DNA from 4 places in the Bradyrhizobium septentrionale genome. Region 3 is predicted to be linked to each of the others. Evidence: predicted binding sites of a transcription regulator. Region 3 holds the regulator's gene; each other region holds the start of a gene.
The links. Region 3 encodes PhoB, which activates phosphate uptake and scavenging genes when phosphate is short. Its sites were predicted from a motif close to TGTCATNNANCTGTCAT; they were not measured.

Region 1 (3,214 bases), 2.5 Mb from region 3:
GTCGTCTCCGGGGATTTCCGCGACTATAGGCCAAAAACGGGCCGCCAAGGCAAGAGGTCAAGGCAAGGACAACTCAAGGCCAACTCGCGGTAAAGTCAGGCGAACTTGCTGCCGATGGGCGGCCGGGCTAGGACAGGCCATGGTCTTGATCGCAATGGTCTCATTCGTATCAATCGCCGGTGCCGCAAGATGACGCCGGTCGCGCTCACGATTGCCGGCTCGGATTCCTCGGGCGGGGCGGGCATCCAGGCCGACCTCAAGAGCTTTGCCGCGCTCGGGGTGTTCGGGGCCTCGGCGATCACGGCGCTGACCGCGCAGAACACGAGGGGTGTCAGCGGCATCCATCCGGTGCCCGCGGCGTTCGTCACGGCCCAGATCGATGCGGTGTTCTCCGACCTCGACGTCGGCGCGGTCAAGATCGGCATGGTGGCGCAGGCCGAGACGATCGCTGCGATCGCCGACGGGCTGAAGCGCTGGGCGCCGCGCCACATCGTGCTCGATCCGGTGATGGTTGCGACCTCGGGCGATCGGCTGCTCGCGGCCGAGGCCGCCGACGCGCTGAAGGCCATGCTGTTTCCGCTGGCATCGCTGGTCACGCCGAACCTGCCGGAAGCGGCGGCGTTGCTGAACCAGCCGGTCGCTTCCAGCGAGGCCGACGTCGCACGGCAGGGCAGGCAATTGCTGGCGATGGGATGCCGCGCGGTGCTGGTCAAGGGTGGTCACGGGCACGGTGCCGAGAGCATCGACTATCTGATCGATGGCAAGCGCAGCATCGCGCTGGCAGCGCCGCGTATCGCCACATCAAACACGCATGGCACCGGCTGCTCGCTGTCGTCGGCGATCGCAGCGGGGCTCGCGAAGGGCGAGGCGATGGAGGCCGCGGTGCGCAACGCCAAGGCCTGGATCACTGACGCGATTGCCGCTGCCGATCGCTTCGCCGTCGGCCACGGCCACGGGCCGGTGCATCACTTCCACAAATATTACTGAGCCGGCGTAGCGCGGATCAATCTTGTAGCCCGGATTGCGCTTCGCTCCATCCGGGTTACGCAGTCCTCTGCGCGCCTTGTTCCGCCGCGATATGCGCGCAACACACCGCCTGTTCTGCACAGCCGCGATCGTCCATGTCGCCAGATTGTCGCACGCCCCTGTTATCCGCAGGGAAGGGGCGTGCTGCTGATTCTCGTTAACTGTTAGTGAGGCCTTGGGTCACGGGGGTCGTCATCGCCTTGTCACAGGAATCTGTTAGGTGCACAGGCATGGGAAGTGACTCCTTAAGTGAAGAAAGTCCCGAGCGGCACTTTCGCACTTTGTTTATCTCCGATGTTCATCTCGGAGCCCGCGGTTCGCAAGCCGACCGCCTGCTGGACTTCCTCCGCTCCCACGATGCCGACACGATCTACCTCGTTGGTGATATCGTCGACGGCTGGGCGCTGAAGTCGAACTGGCACTGGCCGCAGACCCACAACGATTTCGTGCAGAAGATGCTGCGCAAGGCGCGCAAGGGCGCCAAGGTGATCTACGTCCCGGGCAACCACGACGAGTTCCTGCGCAAATATTACGGCACGCATTTCGGCGGCATCGATGTGGTGGAGAACACCGTTCACACCGGCGCCGACGGCAAGCGCTACCTCGTGATCCACGGCGACATCTTCGATCTCGTGGTGCAGAACGCGCGCTGGCTCGCCCATCTCGGCGACAAGGCCTACGACTTCGCGATCCAGATGAATCGCTTCGTCAACTTCTTCCGCAAGATGTTCGGCGTGCCGTATTGGTCGCTGTCGCAATGGGCCAAGCTGAAGGTCAAGAAGGCGGTGAACTATATCGGCGCGTTCGAGGCGACGCTTGCGGGCGAGGCGCGGCGCCATGGCTGCGACGGCGTGATCTGCGGCCATATCCACTACGCGACGATTCATGACGAGCAGGGCATCCGCTACATGAATTGCGGCGACTGGGTGGAGAGCTGCACCGCGCTCGCCGAGCATGAGGACGGCAGCTTCGAGATCATCACCTGGACCGATCCGGTGCGCCGGATTGCGCCGGTTCCGCGAGTGACGGCACGCGCTGCATGACGCATATCCTGGTCGCGACCGATGCGTGGCATCCCCAGGTCAACGGGGTTGTCCGCACGCTGACCATGATGGCGCAGGCGGCGAAATCGCTCGGCGTCGAGGTAAGCTTCCTGACGCCGGACGAGTTCCGCACCTTCGCGATGCCGAGCTATCGCGATCTGAGGTTGGCGCTGCCGTACCAGGCCAAGGTCGCCAGCCTGATCGAGGCGGCAAGGCCCGACAGCATCCACATCGCGACCGAAGGCCCTATCGGGTGTGCGGTTCGCCGCTATTGCCGCAAGCGCGGCCTGCCGTTCACGACCAGCTTCCACACCCGCTTCCCGGAATACGTCTCGGCACGGACGCCTGTCCCCGAAGCCTGGGTGTGGCGTGCGCTGCGCTGGTTCCACAGGCCGAGCCGGGCGGTGATGGCGGCGACGCCGGCACTGGCGGCCGAGCTGCGCCAGCGCGGCTTCCGCAACGTGGTGCTGTGGTCGCGCGGCGTCGATACCGCGCTGTTCCATCCGCGCGACGTCGATCTCTGCCTGCCGCAGCCGGTTTACCTCAGCGTCGGGCGGGTGGCGGTGGAGAAGAACCTCGAGGCGTTCCTCGATCTCGATCTGCCCGGTACCAAGATCGTGGTTGGCGACGGCCCCGCGCGGGCGACGCTGGAGCGAAAATATCCGGACGCCGTCTTCCTCGGCGCCCGCCATGGCGAGGAACTGGCGGAGATTTACGCCGCCGCCGATGTGTTCGTGTTCCCGAGCCGGACCGACACGTTCGGCCTGGTGCTGCTTGAGGCGCTGGCGAGCGGCCTGCCGGTTGCCGCTTTTCCGGTCACCGGTCCCCGCGACGTGATCGGCGCGGCGCCGGTTGGCGTGCTCGACGACGATCTGCACCACGCCTGCCTGGAGGCGCTCGGCATCTCGCGCCAGGCTTGCGTCGATTTTGCCGCGCTCCATACCTGGCAGGCGTCGGCCCGGGTGTTCATCGACCGCTGCATGAACGTCCGCCCCGCGGCACCCGACGGCGAGGGGGAAGCGCTCGAATTCGGCGCCGAAGAGCACCATTTCGCGGCCCTGCCGGCCCCCCATCCCACCTCAAGCTAGCCAACTCACGCGTCTTTTTTTGACGCGCTTTCTTCACGCGAACCGGTACCCACTTCG
Region 2 (3,214 bases), 670 kb from region 3:
AACTCATCGTCATCCGCCTTGTTCGGGGCGCGGCTCGAGGAGAACGGCAGATTGTTGTCGTTACCGACGATGATGTGGGTCTCGTCGACCCGGTCGACATTCTCGATGGTGAAGAACGGGAAGGTGTAGACGCCGTCGTTGAGCGGCTTCTTCGCCTTCTTGTTCGGATCGCGGATCTTCAGCAGGTCGATATAGGCGATCTTGCGCACCGGCTTGCCGACATTGGTGTCGGAGAGCTCGATCTTGTAGACGCGCTTGAACTTGGCGATATCCGGGAAGCAGTTCTCGCCGCGGGCGCCTTGCGGGCAGGCCTTGTCGGCGGTGCCTTCGCCATTGTCGCGCTCGATCACGAGACCCTGGGTCGGGTCGATCATGTTGAAGTCGCCGATCGCATTGCCGTTCTGCTCGAACACATATTGCCAGTAGCGTCCGGTGAACTTTTCCGCGGCGACGTCGAATTCAAGGATGCGCGAGGCTTCCTTGCCGTCGACCTTCTCCCAGTCCTTCTTCTCGGCATCCCACAGCGGCCCCTCGAGCAGGCCATAGAGGAACTTGCCGTCCTTGGACGAGGCAAAGCCCTCATAGCCCTTGGAGCGGCGCAGGTTGACGTTGGTGTAGCTCGCACCCGGAGCGCCCGGCGACTGCACCGCCCAATGGTCAGGCGAGCGCACCGGCTTGCCGTCGGCGAGCGTCTCGAACACGGCGAGGATCTTGCCGGTCTTGTCGGCCTTGAGGATGTAGGGCCCGAATTCGTCGCCGATCCAGAAAATGTCGTTGATGATCTGGAAGCCTTCGGTATCGAAGTCGGCGCCGGTCAGGTAACGCTTGGCGGTGTCCTCATGCACGATGCGGAACGGCACCTTCTTGTCGGGATCGTGCAGGAACACGGTCTCCTGGCGCTCGATCTTACCGCTGGCCCAGTCGATCTTGTGCCGGTTCAGGTACAGCATCGAGTCCGCCGAGTTGTAGCGCGAGCCCATGCCATTGTCGGTGATCACCCAGAACGAGCCGTCCGCCATCACCTTGATGCCGGAATGGCCCTGCAGCGGCTGGCCCTTGAACGGCAGCGCCACGCCGGTCGGCCGCTCATAGGACTTGCCCATCACGGTGCCGATGGCATCGACGCGCTTGCCGGTGGTGTACTTGCCCGAGGTCTTGAGATCATCAGGCGCATCCGCGGGCGCGTCGATGAAGCTCTCCGCCGGCATCACCGCGTGTCCCGCCAGCGTCGCCGGGAATTCGCCCTCGCTCTGCGCGAACGCCGATGTGACAAGCAGGATCGAGGCGACGGAGCAAAGCAGTGACAGGCGCATGATTGGTCTCCCACGGGATAAACAAACGATGCGGTGTTCTCGGAGGCGTCTGTTACAGTCGCCTGACAGTTTTGTGAATCGCCGGTGTTGCCCCGGGATAAGCCTTGCGGCGTTACGTCGCCTTGCCCGCCGGCCGCATCGTCTGCGGCAGCAGGAACGGCACGCCGTTGGCGGTGAAGTCGATCGCAACGTCGATCTCGAAGATCTTGCGCAGTGTATCGGCCTGCATCGCGGCGGCGCGGTCGCCGTCGACGGCAAGCCGGCCGCGGTGCAGCAGCAGGATGCGGTCGGCGAACCGCATCGCGAGGTTGAGGTCGTGCAGGATCGCGATCACGGCGGTGCCGCGCCCGGCGCGCCGCCGCGCGGTCTCGACGAGGTCGATCTGGTGCCGCAGATCGAGGCTTGATGTCGGCTCGTCCAGCAGCAACAGTCCGGGCCCGTGCAGCGCCTCGCCGCAGGCGAGCTGCACCAGCACGCGGGCGACATGCGCGCGCTGCTGCTCGCCGCCGGACAGCGTCGGCAATTGCCTGGAACGGAAATGCGCCAGCCCGACCTCGTCCAGCGCCGCCTCGACGAGGTTGCGCGCCGCCGCGCGCGGGCTCTCGCCGGCGCCCATGCTGACGATTTCCTCGACCGTGAACGGGAAGGTGACGTTGACATGCTGCGACAGCATCGCGCGGTGTTGCGCCAGCTCGCGCGGCCCGTAGCCGTGCAGGTCACGCTGCTTGAGCCTGATCGCCCCGCGGGACGGACGGAGGTCGCCGGACAGCATCCGCAAGAGCGTCGATTTGCCGGCGCCGTTCGGGCCCACGATCGCGACCATTTCGCCGGCGCCGATCCGCAGGGAGACTGCATCGACCAGGGTCGTGCCGCCGACCGTCATCGACACCGATTGTGCTTCGAGCAGCGCGCTCATAGCGACACCAGCCCACGCTGGCGCAGCAGCATGGCGAGGAAGAACGGCGCGCCGATCGCCGCGGTCAGGATGCCGATCGGCATTTCCGCCGGTGCCACGATGGTGCGCGCCACCGTATCGGCCCCGACCAAGAGGATGGCACCGAGCAATGCGGAGGCCGGCAGCAGCAGCCGGTGCGCGGGCCCGATCACCAGCCGCAGCAGATGCGGCACCACGATGCCGACGAAGCCGACCACGCCGCAGACCGAGACCGCAACACCGGTCATCGCCGACACCAGCACGATCGAAATCCGCTTGAGACGTTCGACATCGACGCCGCTGTGGAACGCCTCGGCCTCGCCGAGCACCAGCACGTCGAGCCCACGCGCGATCGCGAGGCAGGCGACCGGGGCAATAGCCAGCACCGGCGCCAGCGCGGTGAGCTTGCTCCAGGTCGCGCCGCTCAGCGAACCCAGCAGCCAGAAGGTGATGTCGCGGAGCTGGCGGTCGTCGGCGACGAAGACCAACAGGCCGATGCCGGCATTGGCGATCGCGGCAATCGCAAGCCCGGCCAGCAGGAAGATCGCAATCGAGGTCCGGCCGCCGCGGCTGGCGATGCCATAGAGCATGATGGTCGTGAGCAGCGAACCGGCAAAGGCCGCGATCGGCAGCAACTGATGCTGCAGGAAGCGCAGGCTCTCGCCGAGATGGCTGTCGGTGAACACGATCGCCGCAGCTGCGGCAAACGCGCCGCCGGAGGAGACGCCGACCAGCGCGGGATCGGCGAGGGGGTTGCGGAACAGGCCCTGCATGATCGCGCCGGAGACCGCGAGCAGGGCGCCGACCATGGCGGCGGCCGCGATCCGCGGGACGCGGATCGACCACACCACGAGCTGGTCGCGCGCGAGCAGCGGATTGGCGATGCCGTCGGGCCACAGGCCGAGCGCGGCCGGAAGCCGCGACAGCGGAATGCCGGCGGCGCCGACCGTCAGCGCAACCAGCGCGG
Region 3 (3,214 bases):
TTGCCGGCGCAAGCAAGAGCCCAACAGCTTCGGTTTGACCGATAGCGCGGCGAAGCGAGGTCTACCCGACGCACACCGCCAAACTTTGGGGAGGCGATTGTGGATTTTCGTTTAGCTGCATCCGGGCTTCTGTAACGGGCCTTGGTAAGTCAATCCCTTTTTGCGTGATCCAGTCGCCGGGCACTTGCTTCTGTACGGGATCGGCGCGGTGGCCGTCGCCTGATGGGGTGCATTGAGGAGCCGGCCGGCCAATCTACGGAAGCGTGGTTGTGAGCCACTTCCCGGATGGCGGCCTGACCGGATCCATCGTCCCGGCGAAGGGACCTCGCTCAGGGAGAGCCTGGTGTCGTGGCCCGCCCGGAACCGATTGCTGCTCCTTGCTTAGGTTGCCGAGGCCTTGGCCATCGGGTTGAACGGTTTGGCGTCGGCGAGCATGCGATGCAGGATCACGGCGAGCTTGCGTGCAAGCGCCACCTTGGCCTTGCGCATGCCTGCGCGCCGGGCGATCCGCATCGCCCAGCCCTTCAGCGCCGAGCAGTTCCTGACCGGCTTGGTCAGCATGACATGAGCCGCCTGATAGAGCGCCTCGCGCACGGAGGCATCGCCGATCTTGCTGATGCGGCCGGTATAGTCGGTTTCGCCCGATTGGTACTTCTTCGGGGTGAGGCCAAAATGCGCTCCCGTCGCCTTCGATGACCGGAAGCGCTTCGGGTCGTCGATCGCCGAGGCATAGGTGAGCGCCACGATCGGGCCGACGGACGGTGTCGTCATCAAGAGCTTCGCCTGCGGGTGCGACCTGGCGAGCCTTTGGGTGTGCTTATCCAGGCCATTGAACTCGCGCCGCAGCACGGCGTGGGCTTCGAGCAGTGCCTGGGCCACCACCTCAAGTCCAGGATGGCCCGCTACGAGCTCCCGGATGCGTTCGGCGAACGTGCGCTCGGTGGTCGGGCCGACCTTCAGACCGAAGCCGCGGAGCACGCCGCGCAGGCTGTTCTCGATGTCGCGCAGCTTCGACTGCAGCAGCTTGCGTGCCGTCAGAACCGCCCGCGTCTCCTGCGCTTCGATCGACTTGCAGTGCACCGGCCGGAACCAGCCCAGCCGCATCAGTTGCGCGATCCCGCGGGCATCGTTGCGGTCCGACTTCACCGGCATCGCCTTGAAGGCATCGCGGACGTGCCGCGTCTCCAACAGTTCGACTGCCAGGCCCGCATCCCGCATCGCTGCGTAGAGCCATTGCGACAGCGGACCAGCCTCCAGCCCGATCCGTTCCAGCACCAACCCCAGCGACCGGAACCAGCCGATCAAGGCCTCCGGCTCGCTCGCAACCTTCGCCTCGCGCAAAATCTTACCCGTCCCATCGACAAGGCAGACGCTCGAGCATTCCAAAGACACGTCGATTCCTGCATAGTGGTACATGGTCGTCCCTTAATGATGCTTGGAGCGGGCTTGCCCGACTCCGTTGACACCATCAGTTTGAGGGACGACCGCCTTCCAACCAACAGGCCGCTCGCGAGCGCGCTTCCAAAGCGCGCCGTAGCGAGCGGGCGGCCGGCCCGTTACCCCATCTACGTCTGCATCACCGGTGTCGTCCCGCCGCAGGCCGGGACCCATCATAACCACCGGCGCAGGTGGTCAGGCCGGGCTGCGGCCCCCAGCGCGTTCCAACAATCAAGATTCGTGGTTATGGGTCCCGGCTTTCGCCGGGACGACGCTGTAGTTTATTTGCGGCTCCGCGGCTACGGCTGCGGCTCGGCCTTCGCGAAGCGGTCGTCGAGCGCGTAGCCGGCGCCGCGCACGGTGCGGATCGGATCCTGCTCGCGGCCCGGATTGAGCAGCTTGCGCAGGCGGCCGATATGCACGTCGACGGTGCGCTCATCGATATAGATGTCGCGGCCCCAGACGCTGTCGAGCAGCTGCTCGCGGCTGAACACCCGGCCGGGATGTTCGAGGAAGAATTCGAGCAGGCGATATTCGGTCGGCCCGAGATCGATCGGGCGGCCCGAGCGCGCCACGCGGCGCTTCTCGCGGTCGAGCTCGATGTCGCCATAGGTCAGCACGGTGGCAAGCCGCTCCGGGCTCGCACGGCGCAGCAGGCCCTTCACCCGCGCCAGCAGCTCGGGCACCGAGAACGGCTTGACGATGTAGTCGTCGGCGCCGGTGGCAAGCCCGCGCACGCGCTCACTCTCCTCGCCGCGCGCGGTCAGCATGATGATCGGAAGCTGCTTGGTCTCCGGCCGCGCCCGCAGGCGGCGGCACAGCTCGATGCCGGACAGGCCCGGCAGCATCCAGTCGAGCACAACGAGGTCGGGGATGCGCTCCTTCAGCCTGGTGTCGGCGTCGTCGCCGCGTCCCACCGTTTCGACATCGTAGCCTTCCGCATCGAGGTTGTAGCGCAACAGTGTCGTCAGCGCTTCCTCGTCTTCGACTACCAGAATGCGTGCGCTCATCGGTCTAAGTTCTTTCTCTGTGGTGATCCGTTGCCCAAACGCAAACCGAAACACTCAACCCCTGAGCATATTCCCCGTGGAAACGGTTTGTCGCGACGACAATCCGGTTCCGCCGATGCGGATCATGCCCTAGTTACCCGGCACCGTGGTGGCGAAATTGGTCATATCGCCCTTCGGACGCTTGTCGGTGATCTGCTGGCCCTCGATCATATAGAACACGGTCTCAGCGATATTGGTGGCGTGGTCGCCGATCCGCTCGATGTTCTTGGCGCAGAACATCAGATGGATGCAGAACGAGATGTTGCGCGGATCTTCCATCATGTAGGTCAAGAGCTCGCGGAACAGCGAGGTGCAGATCGCATCGACCTCCTCGTCGCCCTTCCAGACGTTCATCGCCGCCGGCAGATCGTGCGCGGCATAGGCGTCAAGCACCGACTTGACCTGCGACAGCACGAGGTCGGTCATGTGCTCGAGGCCGCGGATCAGCTTCAGCGGCTGGAAATCGCTCTCCAGCGCCGCGACGCGCTTGCCCATGTTCTTGGCGAGGTCACCGATCCGCTCGAGGTCGGTGGCGACCCGCATCGCGCTGACGATCTCGCGCAGGTCGATCGCCATCGGCTGGCGGCGGGCGATCGTCAGCACCGCGCGCTCTTCGATGACGCGCTGCAGATTGTCGATCTCGATGTCGGCGGCGACCACGCGCTTGCCGAGCGCGACGTCGCGCCGGATCAGCGCGTCGACCGACTCGGTGATCATGCGCTCGACGA
Region 4 (3,214 bases), 3.5 Mb from region 3:
ACGCTGATCTGGGCGCTGGTCTGGATCAACGTCGTCGGCCTCGGGCCGTTCGCCGGCGTGCTTGCGATCATGGTGTCGGACTTCGGCGCGTTCGGAAAACTGTTCTCGGAGGCGATCGAGGCGGCGGACCGCAAGCAGGTCGAGGGCATCCGTGCCTCCGGCGGCAATACGCTGCATGAAATCCGCTTCGGCCTGCTGCCGCAGGTGCTGCCCGTGATCGCAGGCCAGGTGCTCTATTTCATCGAGTCGAACACGCGTTCGGCCACCATCATCGGCATCGTCGGCGCCGGCGGCATCGGCCTGCAGCTCGCCGAGCAGATCCGCGTGCTGGAATGGCAGAAGGTGTCGTTCCTGATCCTGATGATCCTGATCGCGGTCGCGGCGATCGACTTCATCTCGAGCAAGCTGCGCTTTGCGATTATCGGTCAAAGGGCGGTGGCCTAGAGAGACACCTCGCCCCGCTCTTGCGGGGAGAGGTCGGCGCGTAGCGCCGGGTGAGGGGAGTATCCCCGAACTCATATCTAGTGAACTCGCGGAGATAGCCCCTCACCCCGACCCTCTCCCCGCAAGAGCGGGGCGAGGGAGAAGGGCGCGACGTCAACCGTTCTCGACCAGAAACTCCACGCGCTCGGCGGCGAAGCGCGAGCGCTTGGTCACCAGCGGCTGGTCCAGCATCTCGACGTCGGTCGCGTCGACCACCAGCACCGGCCGCCCCAGCGGCAGATCAAGCCGCGCGGCGTCGGTCGCATCGACGATCGCCGCGGTGATCCGGGTCGAGGAGCGGTGGTAATCCTTGACGCCGTAATGCCCGAGCAGCTTCGTCATCGAGTGGACGTTGGCGAACACGCTGCCGGCATCGGGAAACCGCTCGGCCGACAGCCAGGTGGTGGAGACGCAGATCGGCGTCCGGTCGGCGAGCCGCACCGCTTCGATCCGGATCAGCCGTGCGCCGATCTTCAGGCCGAGCTCACGCGCGATCTCGCGGTTGGCGATATCCTCACCGGCCTCGATCAGCTGGCCGCGCGGCTCGTGGCCGCCGGCGCCGACGATCTCCGAAAATCTTGTGCGCGAGCGCAGGGGATAGGCGAGGCGCTGGGCCTCGACATAGGTGCCGCTGCCGCGCTCGGCGCGCACCAGGCCGCGCTCGGCCAATGCGGCGAGCGCCCGCCGCACGGTGTGGCGGTTGACCCGGTAAGTCTCGGCGATCTCCATCTCGCCCGGCAGCTTTTCGCCCGCGGCAAAGCGGCCGTCAGCGATGCCGCGCTCGATGCCGTCGGCAACTTGCCGCCACAAGGCGACGCCGGAACTTTCCTGCATGCTCATCGTGCGGTGATACCAGAAATCGTCGGTTTGTCACGAAACAGTCATGGCGCTTGGCTATCAAGTTGTCTATTATCATAGACAACTTGATGCAAGCAAGGTTGCCCATGAGTTCGACCGGACCAAACAGCAAACAGGCCCAGCGCAAGGCCGCGATGACGGTGCTGGCGCACGCCGCCGCGGCCGACATCGCAGGCAAGCTCGCGGCGATCGCGGTGCCGGTGCATGAGAGCCTGCGCGAGCCGGAGAACGGCCTCGTGATGGTGCGCGGGCGGATCGGCGGCGACGGCGCGCCGTTCAATCTCGGCGAGGCGACGGTGTCGCGCGCGGCGGTGCGGCTTGCGACCGGTGAGGTCGGCTACGGCTACACGCTCGGCCGCGACGCGCAGAAGGCGCAGATGATCGCGCTGTGCGACGCCATGGTGCAGTCGACGGAACTGTCCGGCGAGGTGGAGGCGAAGGTGATCGCGCCGCTGCGCGTAGCCATGAACGCCGAACGCACTCGCAAGGCCGCCGAGACCGCGGCGACGCGGGTCGATTTCTACACGATGGTGCGCGGTGAGGGGTAATGCAATGACGACGATTGCCGAAATGCCCGCAGGCTTTGCCGACAAGGTGCTGTCGGCGCAATCAACGTTCCGTTCCGTGATGGATGCGATGGCGCGTCCGGGCAGCGTGCAGCGCGTTGCGGCGAGCGCAGGCACGCCCGCGGGCATGATGCGCGGCGCGGCCGCGATCGCGCTGACGCTATTCGATCACGACACGCCGATCTGGCTCGATGCCGCGATGTCGGCGACGCCGGATGTCGCCCGCTGGCTGAAGTTTCACGCCAGTGCGCCGGTGGTCGCGGATTCCTCGATCGCAAGCTTCGCGCTGATCGGCGACGCGGCGAAGCTGCCGGCGCTCGAGCGTTTCGCGTTCGGCAGCAGCGAATATCCGGATCGTTCGACCACGCTGATCCTGCAGGTCGACAGCCTGACGCAGGGCCCGGCCTTCGAGCTGAAGGGGCCCGGCATCGACGGCAGCGCGCTGTTGCAGGCGATGATCAAGCCGCGTGACCTGTTCGATCGGCTGTCGATCAACGAGGTCCTGTTCCCGCGCGGCATCGATGTCGTGCTGGTCCATGACGATGCCATTGTGGCGATCCCGCGCACCACGCGGCTGATCGCAAGCGGAGTGTGAGCGATGTATGTAGCCGTCAAGGGAGGCGAGCGCGCCATCGAGAATGCCCACCGTTTGCTCGCGCATGAGCGGCGCGGCGATCGCGACGTACCCGAGGTGACGCTGGCGCAGATCTCCGAACAGCTCGCGCTCGGCGTCGATCGGGTGATGACCGAGGGCTCGCTCTACGATCGCGAGCTCGCGGCGCTTGCGATCAAGCAGGCGCGCGGCGACATGATCGAGGCGATCTTCCTGGTCCGGGCGTTCCGCGCCACGCTGCCGCGCTTCGGCGCCACCGAGCCGGTCAACACCGGCGAGATGCAGGTGCGGCGGCGCATCTCCTCGACGTTCAAGGACGTTCCGGGCGGCCAGATCCTCGGCCCGACCTTCGATTACACCCATCGCCTGCTTGATCCGCAGCTCGCGGAAGGCTTTGTGCCGGAGCAACCGGCGACGTCGGAAGCCTCGCAGGCGGCAACGCCGCGGGTCACCGACATTCTCGGCCGCGACGGCCTGATCGAGTCTTCGCCGCAGGCCGAGGCCGACACGCCGGTCGGCGACCTCACGCGTGAGCCGCTGAGCTTCCCGGCCGATCGCGATCTGCGGCTGCAGAATCTTGCGCGCGGCGATGAGGGCTTTCTGCTCGCGCTCGGCTACTCGACGCAGCGCGGTTACGGCCGCAACCACCCCTTCGCCGGCGAGATCCGCTTCGGCGAGGTCGAGGTCGAATTCT

Region 1: a site for PhoB is predicted at 1,217-1,233, ahead of HAP48_RS47190 (UDP-2,3-diacylglucosamine diphosphatase). Genes of this name have one in related genera too.
Region 2: a site for PhoB is predicted at 1,365-1,381, ahead of HAP48_RS08695 (esterase-like activity of phytase family protein). Genes of this name have one in related genera too.
Region 4: a site for PhoB is predicted at 1,352-1,368, ahead of phnF (phosphonate metabolism transcriptional regulator PhnF). Genes of this name have one in related genera too.

Annotation. Positions count from the first base shown of each region.
Region 1 is NZ_CP088285.1:9,386,508-9,389,721, reverse strand. It holds gene thiD (bifunctional hydroxymethylpyrimidine kinase/phosphomethylpyrimidine kinase) at 190-987, shown strand; gene HAP48_RS47190 (UDP-2,3-diacylglucosamine diphosphatase) at 1,257-2,069, shown strand; gene HAP48_RS47185 (glycosyltransferase family 4 protein) at 2,066-3,157, shown strand.
Region 2 is NZ_CP088285.1:1,423,021-1,426,234, reverse strand. It holds gene HAP48_RS08695 (esterase-like activity of phytase family protein) at 1-1,313, opposite strand, end outside; gene HAP48_RS08690 (heme ABC transporter ATP-binding protein) at 1,426-2,229, opposite strand; gene HAP48_RS08685 (FecCD family ABC transporter permease) at 2,226-3,214, opposite strand, start outside.
Region 3 is NZ_CP088285.1:2,088,596-2,091,809, forward strand. It holds gene HAP48_RS11820 (hypothetical protein) at 1-38, shown strand, start outside; gene HAP48_RS11825 (IS110 family RNA-guided transposase) at 382-1,416, opposite strand; gene phoB (phosphate regulon transcriptional regulator PhoB) at 1,737-2,447, opposite strand; gene phoU (phosphate signaling complex protein PhoU) at 2,577-3,214, opposite strand, start outside.
Region 4 is NZ_CP088285.1:5,611,906-5,615,119, forward strand. It holds gene phnE (phosphonate ABC transporter, permease protein PhnE) at 1-444, shown strand, start outside; gene phnF (phosphonate metabolism transcriptional regulator PhnF) at 598-1,323, opposite strand; gene phnG (phosphonate C-P lyase system protein PhnG) at 1,428-1,889, shown strand; gene phnH (phosphonate C-P lyase system protein PhnH) at 1,894-2,502, shown strand; gene HAP48_RS28695 (carbon-phosphorus lyase complex subunit) at 2,506-3,214, shown strand, end outside.